2 regions of the Paracoccus sp. SCN 68-21 genome follow, and region 2 is predicted to be linked to the other one. Evidence: riboswitches for the same ligand, from Rfam matches in the RefSeq annotation. Region 2 holds a riboswitch; the other holds the start of a gene.
What was found. A riboswitch is a leader RNA that binds a small molecule or an ion and turns the genes downstream of it on or off. The one in region 2 is predicted to bind thiamine pyrophosphate.

Region 1 (7,961 bases), on a different contig from region 2:
GCGGATTGTCCAGCAGAGGCCCGGTCGGGCGCGGCGGGTGGACGCGCCCCCCCTCGACCAGCAGGGTGTCGGGGGCAAAGGCGCGGGCATCGGCGGGGTCATGGGTGACCATCAGCACGGTGGTGTCGGCGGCGATCTGCGCCAACAGGGCCAGCATCTCGGCCTTGAGCGCGGGGCCAAGCGCCGCGAAGGGTTCGTCCAGCAGCAGCAGGGGGCGTGCCCGCAGCAGCACGCGGGCCAGCGCCACGCGGCTTTGCTGGCCACCTGACAGGGCATCGGGGCGACGCTCGCCCATGCCGGACAGGCCGACCTGGTCCAGTACCTGGGCCACGCGGGCCTGCTGCGCGCGGTTCAGCCGCAGGTCCGGGCGCAGGCCCATCCCTATATTTTGTTTTACGCTCAGATGCGGAAACAAATTGTTGTGCTGAAACAGGATCGAGACGGGGCGTTTTCCAGGCGGCATCGCGGTGATGTCCTGCCCCTCCCACAGCAGGCGTCCTTGGGTCGGGGCCAGAAACCCCGCCACCAGCGCCAACAGGGTCGATTTGCCAGAGCCAGAGGCACCGATGACCGCATGCCTGCCTGCGGGGACGGTCAGGTCGGCGGCCAAGGCGAAATCATCCTGACGCAGCAGGATGTCGCGGAACTCAAGCGCCATGGCGGCCTCCCCTGTCAAAGGCCCAGAACAGGGCCAGGCTGATCATCATCAGCAGCAGCGCGCAGGCCGCCGCATCCGCCATCCGATATCCGTTCATCAGCTGATACAGCATCAGCGGCAGCGTCGGATTATCGCCCGCGAACAAGGTGATCACGCCCAGATCGCCCATCGCCAGCGCCGCGGCCAGCCCCGCGCCAAAGCCCAAGGGCCGGGCCAGGCGCGGCAGCACCAGCAGCCGCAACCGCGCCCAGCCCCGCAGGTCCAACGATGCCGCCAGCCGACCGTAATCCTTCTGCAGCGCCCGCGCCGCCGGGATCAGCGCACGCAGCGCGAAGGGCAGGGCCATGGCCGCGTTGATCAGCGCCGTGACCGGCAGAGCCATCTGCTGCGGCGTGACCGTCCCGCGCAGCAGGATGAACAGCCCCGTCCCCAGCACCAGCGGAGAGGCGATCAGCGGCAGCATGCCCGCCCCCTCGACCCACCGCGCGCCGCCCCGCGCCACCGTCAGGGCCAGCGCCAGGGCCGCGCCCGCGCAGAGCAGCGCCGAGATCACCGCCATCAGTACCGACCGCCGGGTGGCCTGCCAGACCTCGGGCGGCAGGGTGGTCAGGCGCGGCAGCCCGGCCAGCGTGACCGAGATCAGTGGCGCCAGCAGGAACGCCGCCGCCGCCGCGATCACCGCCGCATCCGCCAGCCGCCGCCAGCCGCCGGGCGCGGGCGGGCCACCCACCGCGTCCAGCCCCGCGCCAAAGCCCGCCGGAATCGCGATCCGCGCCGCCAGCAGGGCCGCACCCACGCAGATCGCGATTTGAACCAGCCCCAGGGCCGCGGCCCGCCCCAGGTCGAAATCGAACCGGAACGCCTGATAGATCGCCAGCTCGACCGTGGTCGCCCGCGGTCCCCCGCCCAGGGCCAGCGCCACCGTGAACGAGGTCAGGCAAACCAGGAACACCGCCAGCCAGACGCCGGGCAGCACGCCGCGCAGCATCGGGCGTTCCAGATGGCGGGCGATGTCGCGGGGCGCGAAATCAAGGCTGGCGGCCAGCCGGAACCGTTCCGCCGGGATCGCCTGCCAGCCTTGCAGGATCAGCCTTACCGACAGTGGCACGTTGAAGAACACATGCGCCAGGATCACTCCCTGCCAGCCATAGATGCCGATGGCGGGCAGGCCCATGGCCTCCAGCGCGCCGTTCAGCACGCCGTTGCGCCCGAAGATCGCGATCAGCCCCAGAACCGCCACGATCACCGGCAGGATGAAGGGCGCGCCCAGCAGCGTGACCAGCAACCCCCGCCCCCGGAACCGCCGCCGTGCCAGCGCGCGCGCCACCGGCACGGCCAGCGCCGCCGACAGGGTCGCGGACAGCGCCGCCTGCCACAGGGTGAACCAGACGGCGCGCAGGTCCCATTCGGTCAGGCCCGACAGCCCGCCCGCGATCCAGACCACTGTCGCCAGCGTGCCCAGGATCAGCGCGGCCAGCAGGGCCGCAATGGCGTGGCCGATGCTCAGCGGAAGGCCCGCTGCCATTCGTCCAGGGCGGGGGCGCGCAGGTCCTCGGCCTCGTCTTCGGAGAGGAACAGCGTGGTCTCGGGGCGAGGCAGGTCGCGCATCACCTGCGGCCAGTCATCCTGCGGAAGTTTCGCGGGCAGGGACCAGTTGGCCAGCGGGATCGTCGCCTGGAAATCGGGCGTCAGCACCCAGTCCATGAACTGCTGCGCCAGTTCGGGCTGATCGGTGCCGGCGACCTGGGCCACCAGTTCGGCCATGAAGTAATGCCCCTCGGGAAAGATCGCGGCGACCTTGGTGTCGTCCTCCTCGGCCGCGATGTGATAGGCGGGCGAGGTGGTGTAGGACAGCACCATGTCCGCCTCTCCATCCGTGAACATGCCATAGGATTCCGACCAGCCGCGGGTGACGGTCAGCACCTTGGGCGCCAGTTTCGCCCAGGCCTCGCCCGCCTGATCGCCATAGACCGACTTGACCCACAGCAGCATCGCCAGACCCGACACCGAACTGCGCGGGTCCTGGATGACGATGCGGATATCCTCGGCCTCCAGCAGCTCGGCAAAGCTGGCGGGCGGGTTCTCCAGCCGGGTGCTGTCATAGACAAAGGCCGTCTCACCCCAGTTGTAGGGCAGGAAGATCTCGTCCTCCCACGCGATGGGCAGCGACAGGTCGGACGTGTCCTGCCCATGCGGCGCGAACAGACCCGATGCGCGGGCGCGCGCGGTCATGTCGGTGTTCAGGCCAAAGACGATGTCGGCCTGCGTGCCCGCACCCTCCATCATCACGCGGGGCAGCACGTCGCCGGTCACGAATTGCAGGTCGCAATCGCAGATCGCCTCGAACCCCTGTTCGATGGCGGGGCCGGGGCCCCATTCGCTGGTGACGCTGTCGCCGGCATAGACGGTCAGGACACGACCTTCGGCCATCGCGGGGGTGGCCAGCAGCAGGGCGGGGATCAGGATGGATTTCATCGGCGGCCTTCCTTTCAGGGATCACGAAAGAAGGGTGTGCCGCACCTTCCCTCCGCCGGTTTGACCCGGATCAGGTTCAACGGGTCCGCATGCGCGTCTCAGCCCGACAGGGCACCCCGAGGTCGCCCCGAATGTAGAGGTTTCGCGCGTCCGCGCAAGCGGATAGAAACCGCCCATGACCAAGGACATGTCTGATCAGCCCACGCCGATGATGGCGCAATACCTTGCGATCCGGGAGGCCAATCCCGGCGCGCTGCTGTTCTATCGCATGGGCGATTTCTACGAGATGTTCTTTGACGACGCGGTGGCGGCGGCGAGCGCACTGGACATCGCGCTGACGAAACGCGGCACCCATCTGGGCGAGCCGATCCCCATGTGCGGCGTGCCGGTGCATGCGGCCGAGGGCTATCTGCTGACGCTGATCCGCAAGGGGTTCCGCGTGGCCATCGCCGAACAGATGGAGGACCCCGCCGAGGCGAAGAAGCGCGGGTCGAAATCGGTCGTGGCCCGCGATGTGGTCCGTCTGGTCACCCCCGGCACCCTGACCGAGGAATCGCTGCTGGAGGCGCGTCGGCACAATTACCTGGCGGCCTTTGCGGTGGTCCGCGAGGAGGGCGCGCTGGCCTGGGTCGACATCTCGACCGGTGCGTTTTCGGTGATGGACTGCGCGCTGCCGCGGCTGGCGCCCGAACTGGCGCGGCTGGCCCCGCGCGAGGTGCTGGCCTGCGACACGGGGCTTGAGGAGCTGGTCGCGGATGCGGGCGCGGCGCTGACCGACCTGCATGCCGGGGCGTTCGACAGCAATGCGGGCGCGCGGCGGCTGTGCGCGTTGTATGGCGTGGAGACGCTGGACGGGTTCGGCACCTTTAGCCGGGCAGAGCTGTCGGCGATGGGCGCCATCGTTGACTATCTGGACATGACGCAAAAGGGCAAGCTGCCCCTGCTGCGCCCGCCCATGCGCGAACGCGCGGGCGGCGCGATGCAGATCGACGCGGCCACAAGGCGCAACCTGGAGCTGACCCAGGCCCTGTCGGGCGGGCGCGAGGGGTCGCTGCTGGCCGCGATCGACCGCACCGTGACCGCCCCCGGCGCGCGCCTGCTGGAGCGTCGGATCAGCGCACCGTCGCGCGATCTGGCGCTGATCGCGGCGCGACACGATGCGGTGGCGGCGCTGGCTGCGGATGCGCGGCTGTTGGCCGATCTGCGCGGCGCGCTGGCGCGGGTGCCGGACATGGACCGGGCGCTGTCGCGGCTGGCGCTGGACCGGGGCGGGCCGCGCGATCTGGCCGCGATTCGCGCCGGGCTGGCGCAGGGGGCGGCGATTGCCGCGCGGCTGCCGGGTGACGCAGCCCCGGTGCTGCGCGATGCAGCGGGCGATCTGGTGGGCCATGATGATCTGGTGGCGGTTCTGGATGACGCGCTGGTGGCCGAGCCGCCGCTGCTGGCGCGCGACGGCGGTTTCGTGGCCGAGGGGCATGACGCCGATCTGGACCAGACCCGCCGGTTGCGCGACGAGGGGCGGGGCGTCATCGCCGGGATGCAGGCCGATTACGCCGCACTGGCGGGCGTTCCCAGCCTGAAGATCAAGCATAACAACGTGTTGGGCTATTTCATCGAGACGACGACCACCCATGCCGACCGCATGATGGCCGCGCCGCTGAACCAGACCTTCATCCACCGCCAGACGACCGCGAACCAGATCCGCTTCACCACGGTGGAGTTGTCGGAGCTGGAGACCCGCATCCTGAACGCCCGCGACCGCGCGCTGGAGATCGAGCGCGGGGTCTTTGACCGCCTGCGCCGCGCCGTGCTGGATGCCGCGGCCCAGGTCGGGCAGGCCGCCCGCGCGCTGGCCGAGATCGACCTGGCCGGGGCCTTCGCGGACCTGGCCTCGGGCGAGGGTTGGGTCCGGCCCCGCGTGGATGACAGCCGCGCCTTTGTGATCACGGGCGGGCGGCACCCGGTGGTGGAACGCGCGCTGCGGCGCAAGGCGCAGAGCTTTGTCGCCAACGATTGCGACCTGACCACGGGGGCGACGCCTGCCATTTGGCTGCTGACCGGGCCGAACATGGCGGGCAAGTCGACCTTTCTGCGGCAGAACGCGCTGATTGCGGTGCTGGCGCAGGCCGGGGCCTTCGTGCCCGCGCGCGACGCCCATATCGGGCTGGTCAGCCAGCTGTTCAGCCGCGTGGGCGCCGCCGATGATCTGGCGCGCGGGCGGTCGACCTTCATGGTCGAGATGGTCGAGACGGCCGCGATCCTCAATCAGGCCGATGACCGTGCGCTGGTCATCCTGGACGAGATCGGCCGGGGCACATCGACCTGGGACGGGTTGTCCATTGCCTGGGCGGTGATGGAGCATCTGCACGGCATGAACCGCTGTCGCGCGCTGTTCGCGACCCATTACCATGAGATGACCGCCCTGTCGGCCAAGCTGTACGGGGTCGAGAACGCCACCGTCACCGTGCGCGAATGGCAGGGCGAGGTAATCTTTCTGCACGAGGTCAGGAAGGGCGCGGCGGATCGGTCCTATGGCGTGCAGGTGGCCAAGCTGGCGGGCCTGCCCGCGTCGGTCGTGGACCGCGCCCGCGCCGTCCTGGACGCGCTGGAATCGGGCGAACGGCAGGCCGCGCGGCCCGTCGCGCTGATCGACGACCTGCCGCTGTTCCGGGCCGCTCCGCCGCCCCCGCCCAAGGCTCGCCCGTTGGACGACCGTCTGCGGGCGGTGCATCCCGACACGCTCAGCCCGCGCGAGGCGCTGGAGCTGATCTATGAATTGAAAGCCCTGTCCGAGGAGACGCGCCCATGAGCTACAACACCTTCGGCCGCGAGTTCCGGTTCACCACCTGGGGCGAAAGCCACGGCCCCGCCTTGGGCGCGACCGTCGACGGCGTGCCCCCCGGCGTGCCCCTGACGGAGGCCTACATCCAGGGTTTCATGGACCGTCGCCGCCCCGGCACGTCCAAACACACCACGCAGCGGCGCGAACCCGATCAGGTGCGCATCCTGTCGGGCGTGTTCGAGGGCGTGACCACCGGCACCGCGATCCAGCTGATGATCGAGAATACCGATCAGCGGTCCAAGGATTACGGCGATATCGCCACCAGCTTTCGCCCCGGTCATGCCGACATCACCTATCACCTGAAATACGGGGTGCGCGATTATCGCGGCGGGGGCCGGTCGTCCGCGCGCGAAACCGCGGCGCGGGTTGCGGCAGGCGCCGTGGCGCAGGCGGTGCTGGCCGCATTGGTACCCGACCTGAAGATCACCGGTTACATGGTGCAGATGGGGGCGCTGCATCTGGACCGCGCCCGGATGGACCTGTCGGCGGTCAATGACAACCCGTTCTTTCTGCCCGATGCGGGCGCGGTTCAGGCCTGGTCCGATTACCTGGACGGCATCCGCAAGGACCAGAACAGCGTCGGCGCGGCCATCGAGGTTTGCGTTCAAGGCTGTCCGCCCGGTCTGGGCGCGCCGGTCTATGCGAAACTGGACACCGATCTGGCCGCCGCGATGATGTCGATCAACGCCGTCAAGGCGGTCGAGATCGGCGAGGGCATGGCATCGGCCGCGCTGACCGGCGTGTCGAACGCGGACGAGATCCGCATGGGGCCGGACGGGCCGGACTTCCTGTCGAATCATGCGGGCGGCATCCTGGGCGGCATCTCGACCGGGCAGGACATCGTGGTGCGGTTCGCGATCAAGCCGACCAGCTCCATCACCACGCCCCGCCGGTCAATCAATTCGCGCGGAGAGGAGATCGAGGTCATCACCAAGGGCCGCCACGACCCCTGCGTCGGCATCCGCGCCGTGCCCGTGGCCGAGGCGATGGCCGCCTGCGTGCTGCTGGACCACCTGCTGATGGACCGGGCGCAGACCGGCGGCGTGCGCGGTCAGATCGGCTGATCGGCCAGGAACGCCTCGACCTCGGCGCGGGTGGGGATGGCGTCGCCTGCGCCCGCGCGCGTGACCTTGACCGCCGCCGCCCCTGATGCCAGCCGCAGGGCCGCGGCGACATCCGCACCCGCATCCAGCGCCGCCGCGAAATAGCCCGCAAAGGTGTCGCCCGCGCCGGTCGTGTCCACGGGCGTGACCCGGAACGAGGACTGGCTGTGGACCTGGCCGGTGGTCAGGTCGCGGTATTCGGCACCCTCGGCGCCCCGCGTGATCAGCAGGCCCTGGACCGGCAGATCGCCGGGAATGCCCGCGAACAGCTGCTGCGCCTCGCCCTCGTTCATCGCGAGGATCGAGACATGGGGCAGGACCGCGCGCACCGCCTCCAGATCGAAGGGGGCCGCGGAATAGATCACCCGCGCGCCGCGGGCCTGCGCGGCCTGGGCGGCGGCGACCTGACCGTTCGTCTCGTTCTGGATCAGCAGCGTGTCGGAGGGGGACAGTGTGGACAGGGCGTCCGTCAGTGCGGCCTCGTCGATGGCGCGATTCGCGCCGGGATGGATGACGATGGCGTTTTCCGCATCGGCATCCAGCAGGATGATCGCATGGCCGGTGGCCTGATCGTCCAGGCGCGCGACATGGCCCATGTCGACCCCCGCCTGCGCCAGCCGGTCGCGCACCCAATCGTCACCGGAGCCCATCGCGCCCAGATGATGCGTCGTGGCGCCCGCGCGGGCGGCGGCGACCGACTGGTTCGCGCCCTTGCCGCCCAGCCCCTGGGCATAGCCGCGCGAGGCCAGCGTCTCTCCGGGCTGGGGCAGGCTGTCCAGCCGATAGACATGGTCGATGTTGATCGAGCCCAGGTTCCAGATTGCCATGACTGCCTCCGCGATTGGTGGGTCATGTGACCGGGCAGGCCGGGCCTTGTCCAGAT
Region 2 (7,961 bases):
CGATCAGGGGGGTGGAGGGCACGCCCATGTCGCGCACGCCCATCGGGTCCGCGTCGCGGGCCAGCGCGCCCGCCTGCACCGCCAGGGCAAAGGCGCGGGCCATGGCGACCGGGTCGCCCGCCTGCGCCACGGCGCTGTTCAGCAGGACGGCGTCGAAGCCCATCTCCATCGCCTCCGCCGCATGGCTGGGCAGGCCCAGGCCTGCGTCGATCACCATGGGCACGTCGGGAAAGGCCGCGCGCAGCATGCGCAGCCCGTGGCGATTGTTCAGCCCCAGACCCGACCCGATGGGCGCGCCCCAGGGCATCAGCACCCTGCAGCCCGCATCCAGCAGGCGCGCGGCCAGGACCTGGTCCTCGGTCGTGTAGGGGAAGACCTGGAAGCCCTCGGCGCACAGCACCGTCGCGGCCTCCAGCAGGCCGAAGGGGTCGGGCTGCAGCGTGTCGGCATGCCCGATCACCTCCAGCTTGATCCAGTCGGTCTGGAACAGCTCGCGCGCCATGCGGGCGGTGGTCACGGCCTCGCGGGCGCTGTGACAGCCGGCGGTGTTGGGCAGCACGCGCACCCCCAGATCGCGGATCAGCGACCAGAAGGCCTGGCCCTGACCCGCCTCGCGGCGCAGCGACACGGTGGCCACGCCCGCACCGCTGGCCCGGAACGCATCGGCCAGCACCGCCGGAGAGGGATATTGCGCCGTGCCCAGCATCAGCGCGTTGGGCAGCGTCACGCCATAGAAATCACGCATCGCCTATCCTCCCTGCATGGGGGCCAGAACCTCCAGCCGGTCGCCGTCGCGCAGCGCCTGGCCCGCGCGGGCCGATGAGGGCACAAAATCCCCGTTCAGCGCGGTGGCGACGCGGGCATCGCGCCAGCCCAGCTCAATCAGGGCGGCCTCCAGCGTGGTGGCGGCGATGTCGCGGGGGGTGCCGTTGACCTCAATCCTCATGGATCAGTTCTCCCTTGATGCGGTCGGTCAGATAGTCGGCGGCCTGTTGCGCCAGCGCGGGGGCCATCAGATAGCCGTGGCGGAACAGCCCGTTCAGATGCAGGACCCGCCCGCGCACCGTCACGCGGGGGATGTTGTCGGCGAAGGCCGGGCGCAGGTCGGTGCCCAGCTCCATGACCGAGCCTTCGGCAAAACGCGGGTCCAGCGCATAGGCGGCCGACAGCAGCTCCAGCACGGAGCGTGCCGTGACGGGCGCGCGGCTGGCGCTTTCGATCTGGGTTGCGCCCAGCATGAACAGCCCGTCCGCGCGCGGCACGATATACAGCGGGTGGCGCGGATGCAGCAGGCGGACCGGGCGCGTCAGGGTGATCTCGGGGGCGTGCAGGACGGCCATCTCTCCGCGCACGCCTCGCAGGCCCTGCAGGGCTGCGGACAGGCCGCGCGCGTCGATCACCGGGCCGGGGATGTCCTGCGGATCGGCCTCGGCCCGTTCGACCGTGATGCCGCGTACTGCCAGCCAAGCCAGCAGGTCGGTCAGCGCGCGGCGGGGGTCCAGATGCGCCTCTGTCGGAAAGAACAGGCCCGGGCGGGGCGGCAGGTCCGGCTCCAGCGTGGCGCTGTCGCACGGCTGGTGGTCGCCCGCGCGGCGGGCAAAGCGCGCCAGCTCCGCCCGGTCGCGGTCCAGCGCCACCACCAGCGTGCCGCGATGGGTGACGGGCGTGACGGCGGACCAGGCCCGCGCCGCGTCCTGTCCCAAGCGGGTGATGACGGGCTCGGCGGTCACGCCCTCGCACTGGGGCGCCAGCATGCCGCCCGCCCACCAGGAACAGCCATGCGGCCCCGGCGGCCCGTTGCGGTCCAGGATGCGCGGCGTGATCCCGCGCAGGGCCAGGACATGAGCCGCGAACAGGCCCGCCACGCCGGCGCCGATGATGGTCACGTCAGCCATGATGACATCCGACAGGGGGCCAGACTGCGTGGAAATGATGCACCGGCCCGTGGCCCGACCCCACGCCCAGCCCGTCGGCCGCCGCGATCGCGCCCTGCAGATAGCGATGCGCCCGCGCAACCGCCCGGTGCAGGTCCATGCCCTGCGCCAGGCCCGCCGCGATGGCCGCCGACAGGGTGCAACCAGTGCCGTGGGTGTTGCGCGTCACCTGTCGCTGTGCGGTCAGGCGGGTGACGCCCGCAGCGGTGACCAGCAGGTCGGTGCAGACGGGGCCGTCGGCATGGCCACCCTTCATCAGCACCGCCCCCGCACCCAGATCGCGCAGCGCCGCAGCCTGGTCGGCCATCTGATCCTCGGACGTGGCGGGGGCGCAGTCCAGCAGGCAGGCGGCCTCGGGCAGGTTCGGGGTCAGCAGCGTCGCGCGGGGCAGCAGCCCGCGCAGCGCGGCCATCGCCTCATCGGGCAGCAGCCGGTCGCCCGACTTGGCCACCATCACCGGGTCCAGCACCACGGGCAGGCCGCACCCCTCCAGACCCTGCGCGACGGTGCGGATCGCGTCAGCCCCGCCCAGCATGCCCAGCTTGACCGCCCGCACGTCCAGATCGTCGAAGACCGCGCGCATCTGCGCCGCGATCATCGCCAGGCTGGCGGGTTCGACCATCGCCACGCTGCGGGTGTTCTGCGCGGTCAGCGCCGTCACCACGCTGGCACCATAGCAGCCAAGCGCCGAGAATGTCTTGAGATCCGCCTGGATCCCGGCGCCGCCGCCGGAATCGGACCCGGCGATGGTCAGGGCAATGGGTGCAGTCACGTCGTCCCTCCGCATGGCTGGCGGGGCAGGGACCGGGCGTATGGGGGGACAAAAGGCGGCATGGGGCCGCAAGCATCTGCACCGTTCCCTCCGCCGGTATGACCCGGATCAGGTTCGATGGGTTGGCTGTCGCCTCTCAGCCCCTGTGACGGGACACCCCAACGGTTTGCACGGTCAGCCTAGACGCCGCCGCCAGGGGCCGCAAGGGGGGACACCGCGCCGCGTTGCCGCGCCCCGCCCGCGGGATATGCTGCGCGCGAACGGATAGGGGGTGGTGGACATGGAACTGACGGCGACCCGCGCGGCGGGGTTGGAGCGGATGCGCGCATTCCAGCCGCGCATGGGCCTGCGCTATGCCCAAGCGCGCAACATGGATCACGGGCCTGGCTTGCATCGTGACGTGTCGGGCCTGTCGCCCTGGCTGCGCCGCCGCCTGCTGACCGAGCCCGAGGTGATCGCCACAGCCCTGTCGGCCCACGGCCCCGACCGCGCCGCCAAGTTCATCCAGGAGGTCGTCTGGCGCAGCTATTTCAAGGGCTGGCTGGAACTGCGCCCGCAGGTCTGGGATAGTTATCGCGGGGGGCTGCGCGCCGATCTGGCGGCGCTGGAGCGTGACGATGCGCTGCGCGATGCGGTCCTGCGCGCGCAGGAGGGGCGCACCGGGCTGGACTGTTTCGATGCCTGGTCGCGAGAGCTGGTCGCCACGGGCTATCTGCACAACCACGCGCGGATGTGGTTCGCCTCGATCTGGATCTTCACGCTGCGGCTGCCGTGGCGGGTGGGGGCCGATTTCTTTCTGCGCCACCTGCTGGACGGCGATGCGGCGTCGAACACGCTCAGCTGGCGGTGGGTGGCGGGCCTGCACACGCGCGGCAAGCCCTATGAGGCGCAGGCCGACAACATCGCCCGGCTGACCGGCGGCCGCTTTGCCCCGGCGCCCGGCGATCTGGCCACCGTCACGCAGGGGCTGGAGGCGACCGAACCGGATGGCCTGCCGCCCACGCAACCGCTGCGCAGGGTCGTCCCGCCCGAACCGGGGCGCCCGACGGCGCTGCTGATCACCGATGACGATTGCTGTCCGGGGGATGTGCTGCCGCAGGGCTTGGACATCCGCGCGGCGGTCGCGCTGTCGGCGGGTCATCTGCGATCGCCGCTGGCGGTGTCGGAGGGGGTGCTGGCCTTTGATGCGGTCGCGCTGGCGGATGCGGCGGCACGGGCCGGGATGCGGGCCGATCCGCTGCCGGCGGAGGACCCCGCGGGCCTGGCGCAGTGGGCGCTGCGGGCGGGCGTGACGCAGATCGCGACGCCCTTTGTCACGCATGGGCCGGTGCGGGACTGGCTGGATGCGGCGCGGCACCATCTGGCGGCGCAGGGCATCGTGCTGTCCGAGGCGCGCCGGGACTGGGACGCGGCGGTCTGGCCGCTGGCCACGGCGGGGTTCTTCAAGGTCGGTCAGAAAATACCGGCCCTGCTGGACCGGCTGATCCCGGTCTGATCAGGCCGGAACCCCGCACAGGCCCGCCAGCGCGTCCAGCATCGGCGCGCCGCGATGGGCCGGGGCGTCGCGACCCGGTGCCTCGGGCGCGTCAAAGCCGACATGGCCGGCCATCTCGGCCACCTCCATCGAGGTGACGGTCGGCTGCACGCCCAGCTGCGCCAGAATCGCGCCGATCCGCAACGCCGTCCGGCGGTCGCCGACCCCCAGCACATTGCCCGAGGGGATGCGGATCTCTCCTCCGACGGGGCTGTTCGAGGGGCGCGCCGGCCAGTGGCAGATGCCGAAATCGCGGCCCGCCGTCAGGCCCGACACCTGCTGGATCGCCTGTTGCAGGACCCCGCGGATGGTGCCCGGCAGGACCGGCGCCTGCTGCATGACGACGTGGAACCCGTCCTTCAGCGCCAGGATCTGGCCCAGGGTGCGCCCGGTGGCCTGCAGGGCGTGGCAGCTGCTCTGGCCCGGCTCGGCGATGTCGCAGCCGCCGGTCACGATGGTCACGTCGCTGGCCAGCACCGCGGGCAGGATGTCGTCCGATGCCTGGATGCGCCCCACCAGGACGCCGCGACGGACCAGCGCCGCCAGGGCGGGTTCGATATGGGCGATGCGGCCCTGGGCCAGCATCTCGACCCGGTCGGGATCGACATCGACGCCGATGACATGATGGCCCAGATCGGCCAGCATGGCCGCGGTCATCACCCCCTGCCGGCCCAGCCCCAGGACCGAGATCACCGGAAGCGGGCGCACCGACAGGGCCGGGCGGAAGGCCTGATGGGGAAGCTGGTGGATCATGATCGTCACTCCTGCTGCGGTCTTGCCCCCTTGTGGCAGATCGCGCCCCGCCGGTCCCGCTGTCGGAAGCATGGTGGCGGGGTGCAAAAGGCGCAGCTGATCACGACGAAGGGATAGCCCCTATCCGATCGGATAGGACGCCCTCCAGCGGGCCGCGATCGCTAGGATTTTAGAAAGCTTTCCGTGGCAAACTATCCTTTCGGATAGGACACTATGCGACGCTCCGACCGCCGGGGACGGTCTGCGTGCCAGACTGGGGGCTGTCCAAACCCTGCATCATGAGGCTTACCGATGAAGCGACTGACCCTCTCCCTGCTGCTGGCCCTGACCGGCCCCGCCCTGGCGGATGAACCCATGCTGACCGTCACGGGGCCCGAGGGCAGCCGCGGCTATGACCTGGCGGCTTTGGAGGCCTTGGGCGCGGTCAGCTTTGCGACCTCGACCATCTGGACCGAAGGGTCGCCGACCTTCACCGGCGTGCCGCTGCAGGCGCTGCTGGACGATGCGGGCATCACCGACGGGGTCGTCGCCGCCACCGCCATCAACGATTACGCCGTCCAGATCCCTGTGGACGAGGTCACCGCCGAATACCCGATCGTGGCCTATCACGTGGACGGCCAGGTCATGTCCGTGCGCGACAAGGGGCCGCTCTGGGTGGTCTATCCCTATGATTCGGACGCCGCTCTGCAGTCCGAGGTCGTCTATTCCCGCAGCATCTGGCAACTGGACCGGCTGTCGGTGTCCAGATGATCGACGCCGTGGGCAGGGATGTGCAGGTGCCACGCATGCGATGCTGCGTCCGGCTGCTGCCCGCGGTCTTTGCGCTGGTGATCCTGGCGATGGGGGTGACCGTCTGGACCCTGCAGGAGGATGCCCGCGCCCAGATCGAGGAGATGGGCACCGCCGCCACGGACAGCACCCAATGGTTCCTGGCCCAGTCCGAGGTCGAGGCCCTGGCCCTGCAGCGTGCGATCCTGCTGATGGAGGTGGATACCACCGGTGATCCGGCGCTGGCCCGCGATCTGCGCCGTCGTTTCGACATCTTCTATCCGCGCATCCAAACCCTGCGCAGCGGCCGCACCTATCAGCGGCTGCGCAATGAGCCCGGCATGGCCGAGGCGCTGGCCGGGCTGCAGGCCATGCTGGACGCCCAGATCCCGGCGATCGACGGCGACGACGCCACCCTGCGCGCGGCCCTGCCCGTAATGGGCGCAGCGATGGGTCCGGGCATTGCGCAAATCCGGCACGTCTCGCTGGAGGGGGTGCGCATCTTTGCAGACAAGTCCGCCGAACGCCGCGAGGGGGTGGCCCGGGCCATGACCACGCTGTCGCTGCTGGTCGTGCCGCTGTTTCTGGTGCTGGCCCTCAGCGTGGTCATCCTGTCGCTGATGGTGCGTGCCGCGGATACACGCAACCGCCGCATCGCAGCCGTCGGCAGCCGGATGCAGTCGCTGTTCGAGGCGTCGATCGACGCCATTCTGGTGGCCCGACCCGATGGGCGTATCCTGGGCTTCAACGCCGCCGCGCAGCGCATCTATGGCTATTCCCCGGCCGAGGCGATGGGCAGCGACATGGTCGATCTGCTGACCCCCCGCGATCAGCGCGCGGCGGTGCGCGCGCTGCTGGCCGAGGTGCGCGACCGGCGCGCCCGCCCGCGCGATGGCGGCCCCGACATCATCCAGGCGACCGCGCGGCACAAATCCGGCAGGATCATCCCGGTCGAGGTGTCGATCTCGGTCGCCGAGGGCGAGGATGGGCCGCTGCTGGTGGGCTTTGTCCGCGACGTGTCGCGCCGCGCCGCCGAGGAGGCGGAAATGATCGAGGCCCGCGACCGCGCCGTTGCCGGAGAGCAGGCCAAGACCCGCATGATCGCCGTCATGAGCCATGAGATGCGCACCCCCCTGAACGGCATCCTGGGCCTTCTGGACCTGCTGTCCCTGACCCCGCTGGACGACCGCCAGCGCCAGTATCTGCAGGCGATGGAGCATTCGGGCCGGATGCTGCTGGGCCATGTGAACGACGTGTTGGACACGTCGCGGGCGCGGGGCGGGCGGCTGGTCCTGGCGGCGGCGCCGGTGGATCTGCGGGCGGTGGTGGCGGCGGCGGTGGATGGCCTTCAGGCGCAGGCGCGCGCGGCGGGCAACTGCCTGACACTGGACTGTCAGGGGGCGGATCAGGGCCTGGTGGTGGGTGACGCCGCACGGCTGGAGCAGATCGTCGTGAACCTGGTCGGGAACGCGATCAAGTTCACCGAGAACGGCACGATCAGGGTCGATCTGGACCGCACCGGCCCTCCGGGCCAGATCGAGCTGCGCGTGACCGACAGCGGCATCGGCATCCCCGAGGAGGATCTGGGCCGCATCTTTGACGAGTTCGTCACCCTTGGGTCGACCTTTGACCGCAAGGTCGAGGGGACGGGGCTGGGTCTCAGCATCGTCAAGGGCCTCGTCGATGCCATGGGCGGAGAGATCGACGTGGCCAGTGAGCCGGGGCAGGGCACGGCATTCCGTGTCGGCCTGCATCTGCCGCCAGCCAAGGCCCAGCCACAGCGTCCCGACCTGCCCGCGCCTGCCCCGGTGGCCTCGGGCGATCTCAAGGTCCTGTTGGTCGAGGATAACGCTATCAACCGCCTGGTCGCCCGGGAGATGCTGCGTCGGCAGGGGTGCCATGTCCTTGAGGCAGAGGACGGCCTGGTCGGCGTGCAGATGGCGCAGGATGAGCGGTTCGACCTGATCCTGATGGATATCAGCATGCCCCGCCTGAACGGCATCGACGCCGCCCGCCAAATCCGGGCCGAGGGGGCCAACCGGCACAGCCCCATCGTCGCCCTGACCGCCCATGCCATGCCCGAAGATCTGGCCCGCTTTCGCGAGGCGGGCATGGACCGCGCCCTGGTCAAGCCGCTGTCGCGCGCCGATCTGGTCTCGATGATCGAAGGGCTGCGGCCCGCGCCCCCTGCGGATGATCT

Region 1: another riboswitch for thiamine pyrophosphate. It lies ahead of ABS73_RS08195 (thiamine ABC transporter substrate-binding protein); the one in region 2 lies ahead of thiD (bifunctional hydroxymethylpyrimidine kinase/phosphomethylpyrimidine kinase).

The regions. Positions count from the first base shown of each region.
Region 1 is NZ_MEES01000019.1:24,646-32,606, reverse strand. Features, by position in the region: gene ABS73_RS08205 (thiamine ABC transporter ATP-binding protein) at 1-658, opposite strand, end outside; gene ABS73_RS08200 (ABC transporter permease family protein) at 648-2,183, opposite strand; gene ABS73_RS08195 (thiamine ABC transporter substrate-binding protein) at 2,162-3,133, opposite strand; TPP riboswitch at 3,164-3,262, opposite strand; gene mutS (DNA mismatch repair protein MutS) at 3,321-5,942, shown strand; gene aroC (chorismate synthase) at 5,939-7,039, shown strand; gene ABS73_RS08180 (ribokinase) at 7,027-7,905, opposite strand.
Region 2 is NZ_MEES01000033.1:19,986-27,946, reverse strand. Features, by position in the region: gene ABS73_RS10895 (thiazole synthase) at 1-745, opposite strand, end outside; gene thiS (sulfur carrier protein ThiS) at 749-946, opposite strand; gene ABS73_RS10885 (FAD-dependent oxidoreductase) at 936-1,895, opposite strand; gene thiD (bifunctional hydroxymethylpyrimidine kinase/phosphomethylpyrimidine kinase) at 1,888-2,721, opposite strand; TPP riboswitch at 2,775-2,877, opposite strand; gene ABS73_RS10875 (FAD-binding domain-containing protein) at 2,987-4,201, shown strand; gene ABS73_RS10870 (Rossmann-fold NAD(P)-binding domain-containing protein) at 4,202-4,993, opposite strand; gene ABS73_RS10865 (putative pterin-binding protein) at 5,285-5,743, shown strand; gene ABS73_RS10860 (hybrid sensor histidine kinase/response regulator) at 5,779-7,961, shown strand, end outside.